3 regions of the Pandoraea faecigallinarum genome follow, and region 3 is predicted to be linked to each of the others. Evidence: predicted binding sites of a transcription regulator. Region 3 holds the regulator's gene; each other region holds the start of a gene.

The links. Region 3 encodes sigma-54, which starts transcription at its own class of promoters, with help from an activator protein. Its sites were predicted from a motif close to TGGCANGNAANCTGCTTT; they were not measured.
Region 1: a site for sigma-54 is predicted at 1,537-1,554, ahead of nirB (nitrite reductase large subunit NirB). Genes of this name have one in related genera too.
Region 2: a site for sigma-54 is predicted at 1,849-1,866, ahead of exaC (acetaldehyde dehydrogenase ExaC). Genes of this name have one in related genera too.

What each region holds. Positions count from the first base shown of each region.
Region 1 is NZ_CP011807.3:3,883,451-3,888,767, reverse strand. It holds gene AB870_RS17035 (MarR family winged helix-turn-helix transcriptional regulator) at 1-17, opposite strand, end outside; gene AB870_RS17030 (acyl-CoA dehydrogenase family protein) at 229-1,398, shown strand; gene nirB (nitrite reductase large subunit NirB) at 1,733-4,192, shown strand; gene nirD (nitrite reductase small subunit NirD) at 4,203-4,574, shown strand; gene AB870_RS17015 (nitrate reductase) at 4,612-5,317, shown strand, end outside.
Region 2 is NZ_CP011807.3:4,702,616-4,707,932, forward strand. It holds gene AB870_RS20665 (sigma-54-dependent Fis family transcriptional regulator) at 1-1,604, opposite strand, end outside; gene exaC (acetaldehyde dehydrogenase ExaC) at 1,928-3,448, shown strand; gene yiaY (L-threonine dehydrogenase) at 3,617-4,765, shown strand; gene AB870_RS20680 (MFS transporter) at 4,891-5,317, opposite strand, start outside.
Region 3 is NZ_CP011807.3:574,941-580,257, forward strand. It holds gene hprK (HPr(Ser) kinase/phosphatase) at 1-614, opposite strand, end outside; gene AB870_RS02635 (PTS sugar transporter subunit IIA) at 694-1,203, opposite strand; gene hpf (ribosome hibernation-promoting factor, HPF/YfiA family) at 1,386-1,742, opposite strand; gene AB870_RS02645 (RNA polymerase factor sigma-54) at 1,884-3,371, opposite strand; gene lptB (LPS export ABC transporter ATP-binding protein) at 3,465-4,268, opposite strand; gene lptA (lipopolysaccharide transport periplasmic protein LptA) at 4,261-4,956, opposite strand; gene lptC (LPS export ABC transporter periplasmic protein LptC) at 4,953-5,317, opposite strand, start outside.

The DNA of each region.
Region 1 (5,317 bases), 1.9 Mb from region 3:
GATTCCAAGGAGGTCATGGTGAAAGATTATATGTTAACTAATAATTAGGATGCTAGTTAATGGACTGTTGCCCAACGCGCGGAAATGATGGGAAGGATGCGCGCGGAAAATCGTGCGCAGCCATGCGCGGCGCGCCTGGCGCCGGGGTGCGCGGGTAAGATAGCGAGACTCGCGCGGCCGACGGCCGCCTGGCAGACAAGTGTTACGACATATTTCAAGGGACGCCCGATGACATCGAAGGGACTGGATCGCGAATCGTTCGAATTGCTGCTCGCCGCCGTGCAACGCTTTATCCGCGAGCGGCTGGTGCCCGCCGAGGACGACGTGGAAGCGAACGACGACGTGCCCGCCGCCATCGTCGACGACATGAAGGAAATGGGATTGTTCGGTCTGTCGATTCCCGAAGCGTTCGGCGGCATCGGCCTGTCGATGGCTCAGGAAGTGCGCGTGGCCTACGAGTTCGGGCAGACGTCGCTGGCGTTTCGCTCGGTGTTCGGCACGAACGTGGGAATCGGCTCGCAGGGCATTCTGATGGACGGCACCGACGCGCAGAAACGCGATCTGCTGCCGCGCGTGGCGAGCGGCGAACTGATCATGTCCTTCGCGCTCACGGAGCCCGATGCCGGGTCCGACCCCGCCGCGCTCAAGACGCGGGCCGTGCTCGACGGCGACACCTATGTCATCGACGGCGTGAAGCGTTTCATCACCAACGCGCCGCGCGCCGGGGCGTTCACGTTGATGGCGCGCACCGGAGGCGAGGGCGCGGGGGGCATCTCCGCGTTCATCGTGCCGGCCGACACGCCGGGCCTGTCGCTGGGAAAACCGGACCGGAAGATGGGGCAACGCGGCACCAGGACTTGCGACGTCGTGCTGCAAGGCGCGCGCGTGCCGGCGGCGAACGTGATCGGCGGCGTGGCAGGCCAAGGCTTCAAGACGGCCATGAAGGTGCTCGACCGCGGGCGTCTGCACGTGGCGGCGCTCGCGTGCGGCATGGCGCAGCGCATTCTCGACGAGTCGGTGGCGTACGCGCGCGAGCGCAAGCAGTTCGGCCAGCGCATCGGCGACTTTCAGCTGGTGCAGGCGATGCTCGCCGACAGTCAGGCCGAACTCTATGCCGGATGGTCGATGGTGCAGGACTGCGCCGCGCGCTACGACGCGAAGCCCGCGGGCACGCGCGATGCCGACGTCAGCATGCGCGCTTCCTGTGCGAAGCTCTTCTGTACGGAGATGGCCGGGCGCGTGGCCGACCGTGGCGTGCAGGTGCACGGCGGCGCGGGCTACATCAACGAGTACAAGGTCGAGCGCTTTTATCGCGACGTGCGTCTGCTGCGGCTGTATGAAGGCACCACGCAGATTCAGCAACTCATCATCGGGCGCGCCCTGATGCAGGCCTCATGATGGTGCGCGTGGCGCGATGGCGTCACGTCGTGCACTGGTGCGGTGCGGCAGATTTCGTTCCACTCTCGGACGATTCCCATAGACAAATTTCCGTCTTCTCCTTGTCCGGCAACGCCTTGCCCGGGGTAATGCCCTGCCTGGCACGCTTGTTGCGTTAGCAATAACGCCAGCGGCAAAGGCGTCGCCGGCAACGAATTCAGGTGCGGCGTCGGGCGGGAGCGCCCGCAACGCACCCTCAGGACAACGGCGTCCCTCCGTGCTTCGGCATGGACGGACGCCGTTTTGTTTTTCGGGCGCCGCGCGCGATTCGGGCGGTGCAACAGGAGAAGACAGCATGGGCAAACCTCGTCTGGTCGTCATCGGCAACGGCATGGCCGGCATCCGCACGCTCGAAGAGTTGCTTGAGATCGCGCCGGACCAATACGACATCACCGTATTCGGCGCGGAGCCGCACCCGAACTACAACCGCATCCTGCTCTCGCCGGTGCTCGCGGGCGAGCAGTCCTTCAAGGACATCGTGCTCAATCCGCTCGATTGGTACGCGCAAAAGGGCATCACGCTGCATCTGGGCAAGGAGGTCACGCAGATCGACCGCCCGCGCCGCGTCGTGCGTTGTGCCGACGGCACCGAAGCGCCGTACGACCGTCTGCTCATCGCCACCGGTTCCACTCCGTTCATCCTCCCGGTGCCGGGCCGGGATCTCGACGGTGTCATCAGCTATCGCGACATTCGCGACACCGAGATCATGATCGAGACGGCGAAGGTCAAGCGTCACGCGGTGGTGATCGGCGGCGGACTGCTCGGGCTGGAAGCGGCCAACGGCCTGAAGCTGCGCGGCATGGATGTCACCGTCGTGCATCTGGCGTCCACGCTGCTCGAACGTCAGCTCGACTGCACCGCGGGCAAGCTGCTGCAACAGTCGCTCGAAGCGCGCGGACTGGCCTTCCGGTTGTCGCATCAGACCTCGGAGATTCTCGGCGACGAACACGGCCGCGCGCGTGCCGTGAAGTTCGGTAACGGCGAGGAAATCGCGGCGGATCTCGTGGTGATGGCGGCCGGCATCCGCCCGAACACCGCGCTCGCCGAAGCCGCCGGCCTGCACTGCGCGCGCGGCATCGTCGTGTCCGACACGCTGCAAACCTACGACCCGCGCATCTACGCCGTGGGCGAGTGCGTAAGCCATCGCGGTGTGGCATACGGTCTCGTCGCGCCGCTCTTCGAGCAGGCCAGGGTGTGCGCGAACCACCTCGCGCTCATGGGCATCGGCAGCTATCGAGGTTCGGTGCTCTCGACGAAGCTCAAGGTCACCGGCATCGACCTGTTTTCCGCAGGCGACTTTCTCGGCGGCGAAGGCACCGAGGAGATCGTGCTCTCGGACCCGGCCAGCGGCGTCTACAAGAAGCTTGTGATTCGCGACGACAAGCTCGTCGGCGCTTGCCTGTATGGCGATACGGCCGATGGCGCGTGGTACTTCAAGCTGCTGCGAGAAGGGCGCACGCTGGGCGAACTGCGTGAGCGCATCATGTTCGGCGAGTCGAGCGTGGGCGACGTCGGCACGCAGGGGCAGAACCGCGCATCCGCCATGGCCGATACCGACGAAGTCTGCGGCTGCAACGGCGTGTGCAAGGGCACCATCGTCAAGGCGATCACCGGGAAGGGCCTGTTCACGCTCGACGAGGTGAAGAAGCACACCAAGGCTGCCAGCTCGTGCGGTTCGTGCGCCGGCCTGTGCGAACAGATTCTGATGAGCACGCTCGGTTCGACTTACGATGCGGCGCCGAAAGAGAAGGCCGTGTGCGGCTGCACCGGCCTGTCGCATGCCGACGTGCGCCGCGCCGTGCGCGAGCACCGCCTGACTACGCACCGTGCCGCTTTCGACTTCCTCGAATGGCGCACGCCGAACGGCTGTGCGACGTGCCGTCCGGCACTCAATTACTACATGCTCAGCACGTGGCCGAAGGAGGCCGTTGACGACCCGCAAAGCCGCTTCGTCAACGAACGCGTGCACGCCAACATCCAGAAGGACAACACGTTCTCCGTCATTCCGCAGATGAAGGGCGGCGTGACGAATGCGAGCGAACTGCGCCGTATCGCGGATGTGGCCGACAAGTACCGGATTCCGATGGTCAAGGTCACGGGCGGTCAGCGTATCGACTTGCTCGGGGTGAAGAAGGAGGACCTCGTGAACGTCTGGCGCGATCTGGGCATGCCGTCCGGTCACGCTTACGGCAAATCGATCCGTACGGTGAAGACGTGTGTGGGCAGCGAGTTCTGCCGCTTCGGCACGCAGAACAGCACGCAGATGGGCATCGACCTGGAGACCATGCTCGCGAACATGTGGTCGCCGCACAAGGTGAAGCTGGCGGTGTCGGGTTGCCCGCGCAACTGCGCCGAAGCCGGCATCAAGGATGTCGGCGTCATCGCGGTCGAATCGGGCTGGGAGTTGTACGTCGGCGGCAACGGCGGCATCAAGACCGAAGTGGCGCAGTTCCTCGTCAAGGTGAAGACGGCAGAGGAGGTCAAGGAATACACGGGCGCATTCCTCCAGTTGTATCGCGAGGAGGCCTACTACCTCGACCGTACCGTGCACTACATCGACCGTGTGGGCCTTGACTACGTGAAGCAGAAGGTGGTGAGCGATGCGGCGAATCGCCGTGCGCTGTACGAGCGCCTGCTGTTCTCGCTCGATGGCCTGCCCGACCCGTGGCAGGCGCGCATCGACGGCACGCAGGCCAACGAGTACCGCCCGCTTACGGTGGCGAGTGCGCCGGCTGCCGAAATCACGACTGCCTGAGGAGACCGTCATGGCCCCAACCCAACCGATCTGGCTGCATGTGTGCGCCGTGAATGCGATTCCGCGTCTGGGCACGCGCGTGCTGACGCATGCGGGCGGCGACATCGCCCTGTTTCGCACCGAGAGCGACAGCGTCTTCGCGTTACGCGACAGGTGCCCGCACAAGGGCGGCGCGCTCTCGCAAGGCATTGTGCACGGCGAGAAGGTGACGTGTCCGCTGCACGCCTGGAACATCGGTCTGACGACGGGCGAAGCGTGTGCGCCGGATATCGGCTGCGCGCGGCGCTTTCCGGTGCGGATCGACGCCGGTGAGGTGTACCTGTCGTTCGACGAGACGACGGGCAGCGGTGCCGCCGAGACGCTCGGCGGCGTGACTGCCTGACTGGCGTCAGCCGATCGAATCCGGCCGGAGCCTGCCCATGACAACCATCACGCAAACCACCTGCTGTTACTGCGGCGTCGGTTGCGGCATGCTCGTCGAGAGCGACGGCGAGCGCATCGTCGGTGTGCGGGGCGACCCGGCGCATCCGGCGAATTACGGGCGGCTGTGCAGCAAGGGCATGACCTTGCCGCTCACCGCGCAGTCGCTTGCCGGTCGTGTGCTGACGCCCGAGATACGCGTCTCGCGAGATGCCGGGCGCACGCCCGCGACGTGGGACGCCGCTCTCGACACCGTGGCGTCGCGCTTTGCCGAGGTCATCCGCCGCCATGGGCCCGACGCGGTGGCGTTTTACGTATCGGGTCAGTTGCTCACCGAGGACTACTACGTCTTCAACAAGCTCGCCAAAGGGCTGGTGCGCACCAACAACATCGATACCAACTCCCGCCTGTGCATGTCGAGCGCGGTGAGCGCGTACAAGATGGCGTTCGGCGCGGACGGCCCGCCCACGTGCTACGAAGATCTCGAAGCCGCCCGCACGGTGATCTTCGCGGGCAGCAATATGGCGTATGCGCATCCGGTGCTGTTCCGCCGTCTGGAGGCGGCCAGGGCGGCCGATCCGTCGATTCGCTGGATCGTGATCGATCCGCGCCGTACCGATACCGCCGCGATGGCCGACCTGCATCTGCCTATCGTGCCGGGCACCGATGTCGCGCTGTTTCACGGCATGCTGCATCACCTGATCT
Region 2 (5,317 bases), 1.1 Mb from region 3:
CTGTCGGGCGCTTGCACGCTCGCCTGCGCCAACAGGCGCTCGATCAGATCGACCTCGTCCTCGCGCTCGCGCAACGGCGGCACCGACACTTCCAGTCCATTCAGACGATAGAACAGGTCCTCGCGAAACTCTCGCTCGGCAATGCGGGCCGGCAGATCGCGGTGCGTGGCACTGAGTACGCGAATGTCCAGCGGCATGGGTTCTCCGCCGCCGAGCGGCGACACCATTCGCTCCTCCAGCACACGCAGCAGCCGCGTCTGCATCGCAAACGGCATATCGCCGATCTCATCGAGGAACAACGTGCCGCCATTCGCCTGCCACAGCTTGCCGTTCATTCCCTCCTTGCGCGCACCCGTGAAGCTGCCGCCCACATAGCCGAACAACTCGCTCTCGATCAGCGACTCCGGAATCGCCGCGCAATTCAACGCGACGAACGGCCCGCTCGCGCGCGCACTTGCCGCATGGACGGCACGCGCAAATACCTCCTTCCCGCTGCCCGTCTCACCCCGGATGAGTACCGGCACGTCGTGCGCGAATACGCGGCATGCACGCGAGAATTCGCGCGCGAGCGCCGGATCGGCGAAAGGCGCCACCGTCGGTTCGCGCGCCGTATCCGCGTGCGCCGGCATGCCCGGCGCGCCCGTCGGATTCGGCGCGCGGCGAACGACACGTGAGGGCGCGCGCAACATTGCCAGCAGCGGCTCGCCGGCGTTCGTGCGAATCGGCCAGCAGGCGGCCGGCGAGCGATGGGCTTGCGCGAACAACGTGTCGAGCGTATGCGCAAACCACCGGTCCACGCGCGTGCCCACGATCTCGTCGCGCGTTGCCCCCAGACAATTCAACGCGCTTTGATTCGCCGCCAGCACTCGCCCCGCGTCGTCGAACGCGAGCAGCGCCTGCGCGAAGCCGCCGAGGTGATCGGCCTGCTCCTGCAATTGCAATAACCACTCGTCGCGATAGTGCTGAAAGAAGTACTCGCTCTCCACGACTTTCGCTGACAGGTTGACGAGGGCGAGCGTATGAAACTGACTCTGGCGGGTGACGTCGGCCGTGGTCGACGACACGTCGATCACCGCGAGCAGATCTCCCTGCGGGGCGAAGACGGGGCTCGCCGTGCACGTCAGCGGCGTATGCAGCGCACGAAAGTGATCCTGCTGGCAGATGATGACCGGCGCGCGCTCCACGACACACGTGCCGATGCCGTTCGTACCTTCGCACGACTCGCTCCAGTCCGCGCCCGGCCACAACCCTGCCCGATGGAAGTCCTCGCGCGTGCCGTCGTGCAGTCGCGACTCGACGATCACGCCATCCGGAGCGGTCAGCAGCACCGCCTGACGCGGGTTCATCAACTGGCGCTGCAAACGCTCCAATACGGGCAGGGAAACGCTGCGCAACCGCTCCATGGCATTGCGCCGCTCGCGCAGCTGCGACGACGCCAGCACACGGGGCGACATGCGCGCGCCCGGATCGAGCGCGTACATGTCCAGACAGCGGCGCCAGGAGCTGGCGATATTCGGGTCCGTCGCCGCGGTTCCCGACGGCCAGTGGCCCTGCGCGACATTCAGCACACGGCGCGCGTGCGCAGCTTCATGAGTGGGTGGCATTGGTCGTCTCCCCCGTGCCGGATGATCCGTTGATCTCGTAGTCGTTCCCGAAGCATCTCCCATGCCGGGAGCGTTTGCAATGCGCGATGCCAATCGAAAAACGCAAGGCGATTGGTATCGCCCGCCCCGTGTCACGCCGGCGATACAAACGTGTCATCTCGTGAGACACCGGTGTCACGGTTTCGGCACACGACGCACTGCACAACGCGGCGCAAACACACGCCAATGCAAGCGCCTGCGAGGGTGGCCCACGAATTGCTTTGACGCCAGCAGCGCGCTCGGCAACGGCCGGCCGCCGACACAACGATACCCGGAGACACGACATGCGATACGCCCCACCCGGCACGCCCGGTGCCCTGTTGTCTTTGCAAGACCGTTACGAGAACTTCATCGGCGGCAAGTTCGTCGCGCCGGTCGAAGGGCGCTACTTCGTCAATACCTCCCCGGTCACGGGGGCGGTCATCGGAGAATTCCCGCGATCCAACGGTGCGGACATCGAGTTGGCGCTCGACGCCGCGCACGCCGCCGCAGCCAGGTGGGGACAAACATCCGTGCAGGCGCGCTCGCGCATTCTGTTGCAGATCGCTGATCGTCTCGAATCGCAACTGGAGCGCTTCGCCGTTGCGGAAACGTGGGACAACGGCAAACCCGTGCGCGAGACGCTCGCCGCGGATTTGCCGCTGGCTATCGACCACTTCCGCTACTTCGCCGGTTGCATCCGGGCGCAGGAGGGCACTGCCGCCGAGATCGACGCACATACCGCGGCCTATCATTTCCACGAGCCGTTGGGTGTGGTCGGTCAGATCATCCCGTGGAATTTTCCGTTGCTGATGGCCGCCTGGAAACTCGCACCGGCGCTGGCGGCGGGAAATTGCGTGGTGCTCAAGCCCGCCGAGCAAACCCCGCTGTCGATCACGCTGTTCGCCGAACTGGTCGGCGATCTGCTGCCGCCCGGCGTACTCAACGTCGTGCAGGGGTTCGGCAAGGAGGCAGGCGAGGCGCTCGCGACCAGCAAGCGTATCGCCAAGATCGCGTTCACCGGCTCCACGCCCGTCGGCAACCACATATTGACGCGCGCGGCCGCCAACCTGATTCCAAGTACCGTCGAACTGGGCGGCAAGTCGCCGAACCTCTTCTTCGAGGACATCATGCGCGGTGAGCCGGAGTTCATCGAGAAGGCCGCGGAAGGGCTCGTGCTCGGCTTCCTGAACCAGGGCGAAGTCTGCACCTGTCCCTCGCGCGCGCTCGTTCAGGAATCGATTTACGAGCCGTTCATGGAAGTGGTGATGAAGCGCGTCGAGCGCATCAGACGAGGCGATCCGCTCGACACCGAAACGGCCGTCGGCGCACAGGCTTCGCAGCAGCAGTTCGACAAGATCCTCACGTATCTCGATCTCGCACGCAAGGAAGGCGCGCAAGTGCTGACCGGCGGTGGTATCGAGATGCTGGACGGGCCACTCGCCTCCGGCTTTTACATCCAGCCGACGCTACTCAAGGGTGAGAACCGCATGCGCGTATTCCAGGAGGAAATCTTCGGCCCGGTCGTGGGCGTGACGACATTCAAGGACGAGGCCGAAGCGCTGGCCATCGCCAACGACACCGAGTTCGGTCTGGGCGCGGGTGTCTGGACACGGGACATCAACCGCGCGTATCGGATGGGACGCGCCATTCAGGCGGGACGTGTCTGGACGAACTGCTATCACCTCTATCCGGCACACGCGGCGTTTGGCGGCTACAAGAAGTCCGGCATCGGCCGCGAGACGCACAAGATGATGCTCGACCACTATCAGCAGACGAAGAACTTGCTGGTGAGCTACGACGTCAACCCGCTCGGCTTCTTCTGACATTCCGAGTCCTGCCTCTAAACCTGCGCAACCTTGTAGCAGATCAAAGACGCATCGCACGCCGGGTGCGATGCTGTCTTCAATGCATGCGAACAATGATTCCGGGCACCGCCGGCGCGCCGCAGCGCGCGCGGTGCATCGCTCACAGAACGGATAAGGAGCATGACCATGAGCACGACATTCTTCATTCCCAGCGTCAACATGATGGGCGTGGGCAGCCTTGACGAAGCGATCGCCGCCCTGCGCCAATACCATTTCCGGCGCGCCCTGATCGTGACCGACGCCGGACTCGCAAAGGCCGGTGTCGCCGGAAAAGTCGCCGAGCTGCTCGCGCGGCAGGACATCCAGTCGGTGTTGTTCGACGGCGCGAAACCGAACCCGACGGTCGCCAACGTCGAAGCGGGTCTTGCGATCCTCCGGCAGAATCAGTGCGACTTCGTGATTTCGCTAGGTGGCGGGTCGCCGCACGACTGCGCAAAGGGCATCGCCCTATGTGCGACCAACGGCGGCCACATTTCGGATTACGAGGGCGTCGATCAGTCGAAGAAGCCGCAATTGCCGCTCGTCGCGATCAACACGACAGCGGGCACCGCGAGCGAGATGACGCGCTTTTGCATCATTACGGACGAGAAGCGGCATGTGAAGATGGCCATTGTCGACCGCAACGTCACGCCGTTGCTGTCGGTCAACGATCCCGCGCTGATGGCGGCAATGCCGAAGGGCTTGACCGCGGCGACCGGCATGGACGCGTTGACGCACGCCACCGAAGCCTACGTCTCGACCGCGGCCACGCCGATCACCGACGCGTGCGCGCTCAAGGCCATCACCCTGATCTCCGGGAACCTGCGTCGCGCGGTCTCGCATGGTGACGACATGACGGCGCGCGAGAACATGGCGTACGCGCAATTCCTGGCGGGCATGGCGTTCAACAACGCGTCGCTGGGCTACGTGCACGCAATGGCACATCAGCTCGGCGGGTTCTACGATTTGCCGCACGGCGTGTGCAACGCGGTCCTGCTGCCGCACGTCGAAGAGTTCAACGCGAGTACGAGCGCCGCACGTCTGAAAGACATCGCGCAGGCGATGGGCGAGAAGGTCGAGGGGTTGAGCGACGAGGAAGGCGCAAAGGCCGCGATTGCCGCGATCCGTCGCTTGTCGAAGGACATCGGCATTCCGTCGGGACTGGCCGAGCTGGGGGCCAAAGAAGCCGACGTGCCCACGCTCGCGGCCAACGCCATGCAGGATGCGTGCGGCTTCACGAATCCGCGCCGTGCCGAACAACGGGAAATCGAAGAGATCTTCCGTCGGGCGTTTTGATGGGACGGCGTCTTCTCGTGGCGGGCGACACATTTTTTACATGTCGGCGGGCCGCTTGAACGACGCCGCTCGCCGACACTCGTCGCACATGCGTTCCCGGCAGTGTTAAAGGCGCGCGTGTCGAATCACGCCGTTGCCGTGGCGCCCGACAGCGCCTCCCTGCGGCGCATCCGCCACCAGATCAGCACGGCGACGAGGGCTTCGAGCGCCGCCACGACCCAGAGGCCGCCGTTGAAACTGCCCGTTGCGTCCTTGACGATGCCAAGCAGGTACGGCGAGCCGAACCCTGCCAGATTCGCAACGGAATTGATGAACGCCACCCCCATCGCCGCGGCACCGCCCGCCAGATAAGCGTTGGGCAACTGCCAGAACACGGGAATCGCACCCATCGTGCCCGACACGGCGATCACCAGACACAGGAACGCCGCCACACCGTTGCTGCCGGCGAATACCCCGACACCCGCCAAACCGCACGCCCCGACGAAGACCGGAATGGCGCAATGCATGCGCGCTTCGCGTCGCTTGTCCGCGCTGTATCCGATGGCGATCTGG
Region 3 (5,317 bases):
AGCAACGGCGGGCAGCGGCCTTCGACGAAATCGGGACCCAGACGCACGAAATCGACCGCATCGTCGGCGACCAGTCCGTGTCCACGGCTGATGAGTTCGAGGCCGAGTTCGCTCTTGCCCAGCCCGGAATCGCCGGTCAGCAATACGCCCATGCCCAGAATGTCGATGAAAACGCCGTGCATCGTGCAGCGCGGCGCGAACACGCGCGAGATATACAGGCGCAGGCTGTCGATGACGGATGCCGTCGACATCGGTGTGGTGAACAGCGGGGTCGAGGAGCGGGTACAGCGCAACACCAGGTCGGGCGGCGCTTCGAGGCCGTCGGCGACCACGAGGAAGGGCGGTTCCAGCGCGATGACTTCGCCCATGTGGCGCTTGCGGTTTTCGTCCGTGAGACGCTGGTAGTAACGCAGTTCCGCTTCGCCGAGGACCTGAATCCGGTTCGGGTGGATGAGGTTCAGGTGGCCCACGAGGTCGGCACTGGACGTGGCGGTCGCCACGCTCTCGGGCGTAAAGCCGCGTTCCCACCCCTCGTGGCCAGTGAGCCACGACAGACGCAGCGTTGCGGCGTTGTCGTCGAAAATGCTTTGCGCGTTGATGCCGGTCAGTTCCACCGCGTCGCCTCGTTCGGTTGGATGTGAGAGCTACAGGTTCGTCTATGTTCGCGGTGACTCGTGCCGGATGGCGGCCGCATCAGGGCTGCCAGTTCTCGAGTGCGATGGAAATATCCCTGGCGCTGGGCGCGTTGACCAGCGTCTCGCGCATGGTGCGATCCGAGAGCAGCTGCGCAATTTCGGAAAGGATCTCGAGATGTTGCTGTGTGGCCTGTTCGGGCACCAGCAGGAAAAACAGCAGGGAAACCGGCTGGCCGTCGGGCGCTTCGAAGGGAATCGCCTCTGCGAGACGAATGAATGCCGCCATCGGGTGCTTCAGGCCCTTGATGCGGCCGTGCGGAATCGCCACCCCTTCGCCGAGCCCGGTCGAACCCAGACGCTCGCGTGCGAACAGGTTGTCGGTGACCGTAGCGCGGGCAAGCGCGGCTTTGTTCTCGAAGAGAAGGCCGGCTTGCTCGAAGACGCGCTTCTTGCTGGTGACGGACAGTCCAAGCAGGATGTTGGACTCAGGTAAGAGTTTGAATAAACGGTTCATCTTGTAATGCGGGCGAACGCCTGGTCGCCCTCCAACCCCCGATTGACCTCGCATTATAGACCACCCGCCGCCGTGCTCGCGGCGAGCCACGGAACCGGGCCGAGCCATACAAAAGGGGCCGTTCAACGGCCCCGCGGTGGGTGATGCCAGACTTACGAAAGACGGATCTGCACTCGGGTGGTTCCTTACGGCTTTTCGTCAGTGTCTGTCATTGCGACTACCACGCCGGAACAGCGTTATTGCAGCGGTTCCGCCTCGGGAGGAGGCTGGTGGTGCTTGATGGCCTCGCGACCGTGATCCTGAACCTTGTCCTTGTACTGCATTACCTTGCGGTCGAGCATGTCGATCAGCTTGTCGATGGCGGCATACATATTCTCGTCACACTTCTCGACGAAAATCTCCTTGCCCTTGAGATTGACCGTGACGCTCGCGTTCTGGCGTCCCGCTTTCTCCTTGGACTTGTCGACAGAAAGAATCACCTCGACGCTGATGACCTGATCGAAATGGCGCAACACGCGTTCGAGCTTGTTGACGACATATTCTTTCAGTGATGCGGTGACTTCGAGATGATGTCCACTGATCTGAAGATTCATAGCTGCTCTCCTTGCTGAAATGCCGAAGTGCAGGCAGTGTCGACGCTGACGCTGGCCGGCATGAGCGCGAGCCATTGACGTGACGCAATGTCGCACTGCGGCGTAATGCCCCAGCGGCCAACATGGCGCACCAGGACTGTCCTACAAAGATTTGCGCAAGTTCACTGCGGGAATTCGCATGGCCTCGCGGTATTTCGCGACCGTTCGCCGCGCCACCACAAAACCTTGCTCTGCCAGCAGTTCCGCGATTCGGCTATCGGAAAGGGGGCTCTGCGGGTCTTCTGCTCCTATGAGTTGCTTGATGAGTGCGCGGATAGCGGTCGATGACGCAGCGCCTCCGGCTTCCGTTGCCACGTGCGATCCGAAGAAGTACTTAAGCTCGAAGGTCCCAAATGGAGTGAGCATGTACTTACTCGTCGTCACCCGTGAAATCGTGGATTCATGTAAACCCAGCGTATCAGCAATCTCGCGTAAAACCAAGGGCCGCATGCCGATTTCGCCATGCGTGAAGAAGTTCTTTTGACGCTCGACAATGGCCTGCGCCACGCGCAGGATCGTATCGAAGCGTTGCTGGATGTTCTTGATAAGCCAGCGCGCTTCCTGCAACTGCTGTTGGAGGTTGCCCGTACCGGGATCGTTCCGGTTGTTTCGCAGGATCCGCGCGTACATTTCGTTGATGCGCAGACGCGGCATGACCTCCGGATTGAGCTCGGCCGTCCAGCCGCTGCCTTGTTTGCGCACGAGTACGTCGGGCACAACGTAGTCGGCCTGCGGCGCACCGTAAGCGGCCCCCGGGAACGGATCGAGCGAACGAATGAGCTGATGGGCGGCGCGCAGGCTGTCTTCGCTCACGCCCAGCAGGCGGCGCAGCCGGGTGTAGTCGCGCGCGGCGAGCAATTCCAGGTGATCGGTGACGATGCGAAGCGATAGGGTGCGCACGTTGCTTGCCGGCAGCCGCTGGAGTTGCAGACGCAGGCATTCGGCGGGGCTGCGCGCACCCACGCCCGCCGGGTCGAAACTTTGCAGCAGTGCCAGCGCGGCGTTGATCTCTTCGGTCTCGAGCGCCAGTTCCTCGGGCATTTCCGCCTGAATCTCGTCGAGCAGCGAGCCGAGATAGCCGTCTTCGTCGAGCGATTCGATCAGGAATTCGACCAGTGCGCGATCGCGCGGCCCCGCCTTGGTCAGGCGCAGCTGGGCCAGCAGGTGTTCACGCAGGTTGGGGTGATCGACGTGGAGTTGCGGGCGCGCATTGTCGTCGTCGTCCGACGCACTTCCCGAGCGGGCAAAGTCGTTCAGGCTCCAGTCGCTGCCGTTGTCCTGCGCGCTGTCGTCGAAGCGGGCTTCGCCGTCGAGTTCGCGGGTTTCGTCGCGGCCGTTGGCCGGCTCGGCGCTGTCGTTCGAGCTGCTCGACGGCGTGGTCCGCTCGCTGCGCAGCGACCCGTCGGTGCCGACACGTACCGAACCCGCGAGCCAATCGTCCTCGCGTTCGAGCATCGGGTTCTGCGTGAGGGCGTGCTCGACTTCCTGTTGAAGTTCGAGCGTCGACAGTTGCAACAACCGGATCGATTGCTGCAACTGCGGCGTGAGGGTCAGGTGCTGCGAGGTGCGGAGTTGAAGAGTCGGTTTCATAGCGGTCTCGCCTTCATTGTAGAGGCTTTGTCACGCCAACGGAACCGGCCTGGCCTCCTATCGGAGGCAGGGTTTACATGCGAAAAATTTGCTTTACATCCGGAAATTTTCGCCCAGATACACGCGGCGGACGCTTTCGTCGGCAACGATCTGGTCGGGCGTGCCGGCAGCGAGTACCGAGCCTTCGCTGATGATGTACGCATGGTCGCAGATGCCAAGCGTCTCGCGCACGTTGTGGTCGGTAATCAGGACACCGATGCCACGGTCCTTCAGGAAGCGCACGATCCGCTGGATTTCCAGCACGGCGATCGGGTCCACGCCCGCGAACGGTTCGTCGAGCAAAATAAAACGCGGCTGCGTGGCCAGCGCACGGGCGATCTCCACGCGACGACGCTCGCCGCCCGATAGCGACATGGCCGGATTCTCGCGCAGATGGCTGACCTGAAGCTCGTCGAGCAGCGATTCGATGCGGCGCTCGATCTCGTCGCGCTTGAGCGGCTTGCCTTGCGCATCCACCTGCAATTCGAGTACGGCGCGGATGTTGTCCTCGACCGTGAGCTTGCGGAACACCGACGCTTCCTGCGGCAGATACGACACGCCCATGCGAGCGCGCTCGTGAATCGGCAGCTCGCTGATGAGGTTGCCGTCGAGCTGGATCTCGCCGTCGTCGGCGGGCACGAGCCCCACGATCATGTAGAACGACGTCGTCTTGCCCGCGCCGTTCGGCCCGAGCAGTCCCACGACCTCGCCGCTTTTCACGTCGAGCGAGACATCCTTGACGACGGTGCGTGCGCCGTACTGCTTCTTGAGCGAGCGCACCACGAGCGCGCTCGGCTTGCCCGACGGGCCGGCGCCCGGATGGGCGGTCGAGGGGTTGCTGTTGGCAGAATTACTCACGCGGATTCCCGATGTTCTTGGAAGGCGACAGCGGCGGCAGATCCCCCTTGGGCGCCGCGGCCGGCTTGCTTGCGCCGGGCGGCGTGCCTTGCGTGCCGGTCGCGTTGCGCGGGGCCAGCGTGGCACGCACGCGGCCGTTCGGATTGTTGGGGTTGACCTGGTCCGGGCCGCTGTTGGCCGTGTAGACCTCATTGTAAGTGTCGTACGTGATGACGCTGCCATGAATCTCGTCGAGCACCTTCGTCCCGCCGGCCAGACGCTTGAGCGTGGCCTGCGTGGTGAGCGTGGCGACTTCGGTCTTGCCGTTGTAATAGATCGTCTGGCCCCAGCCGTCGATGTACTCGTCGAGACCGTCGCGCTTCTGGCGCATATAGGCGAGCGGGCCGCCCGGCTTGTAATACGCCGTGGCGTACTGGTAGCCCTCCGGATCCTGGGTCACTTCGACGCGATCGGCCTTGAGGAGAATCGTCCCCTTGGTCATCGTCACGTTGCCGGTGAAGATGTTGACCTGCTTGAGGTCGTCGTAGCTCATGTGATCCGACTCGATATTGAGCGGCTTGTCACGGTCGGCGCGTTCGGCGTGGGCGAGCGGCGAGGCCAGCGCGCCGAGCATGGCAAAGGCGGCCGCCAGCGCGCGCAGGGCACGCAGCGATAGGGATGCGGGTCGCAGGTGAAGGCGATCGGTCATGGGGTCTTGGAGCCCTGTTTGGTCGGAGGTGGCGCGCTCGGCGCGGTGGGCGCACCGGACTGGCCGGGCGGCGGCGGACGGTTTCCGCCCAGCTCCGCCGGCTGGATCGTGCCGTGGACATTGCCGAGCAATTGTACGGCGCGCGAGATGTTATTGAAAATCATGCCGTCGCCGTACATCACGGAGGCGCCGCGAAAGAGCTGCACCGGCTTTTCCGTGCGGACGATGTCTTCGTTCACGAGCACCTGGAAATGCTCCGAGAGCGCGCGCATTTCCGGATCGCGAGGCCCGGGCTGACGCACCACGACAGCATCGTCGTACAGATCGACGACCGACATGTCGGCGTTAAGCGTGCCGCGCT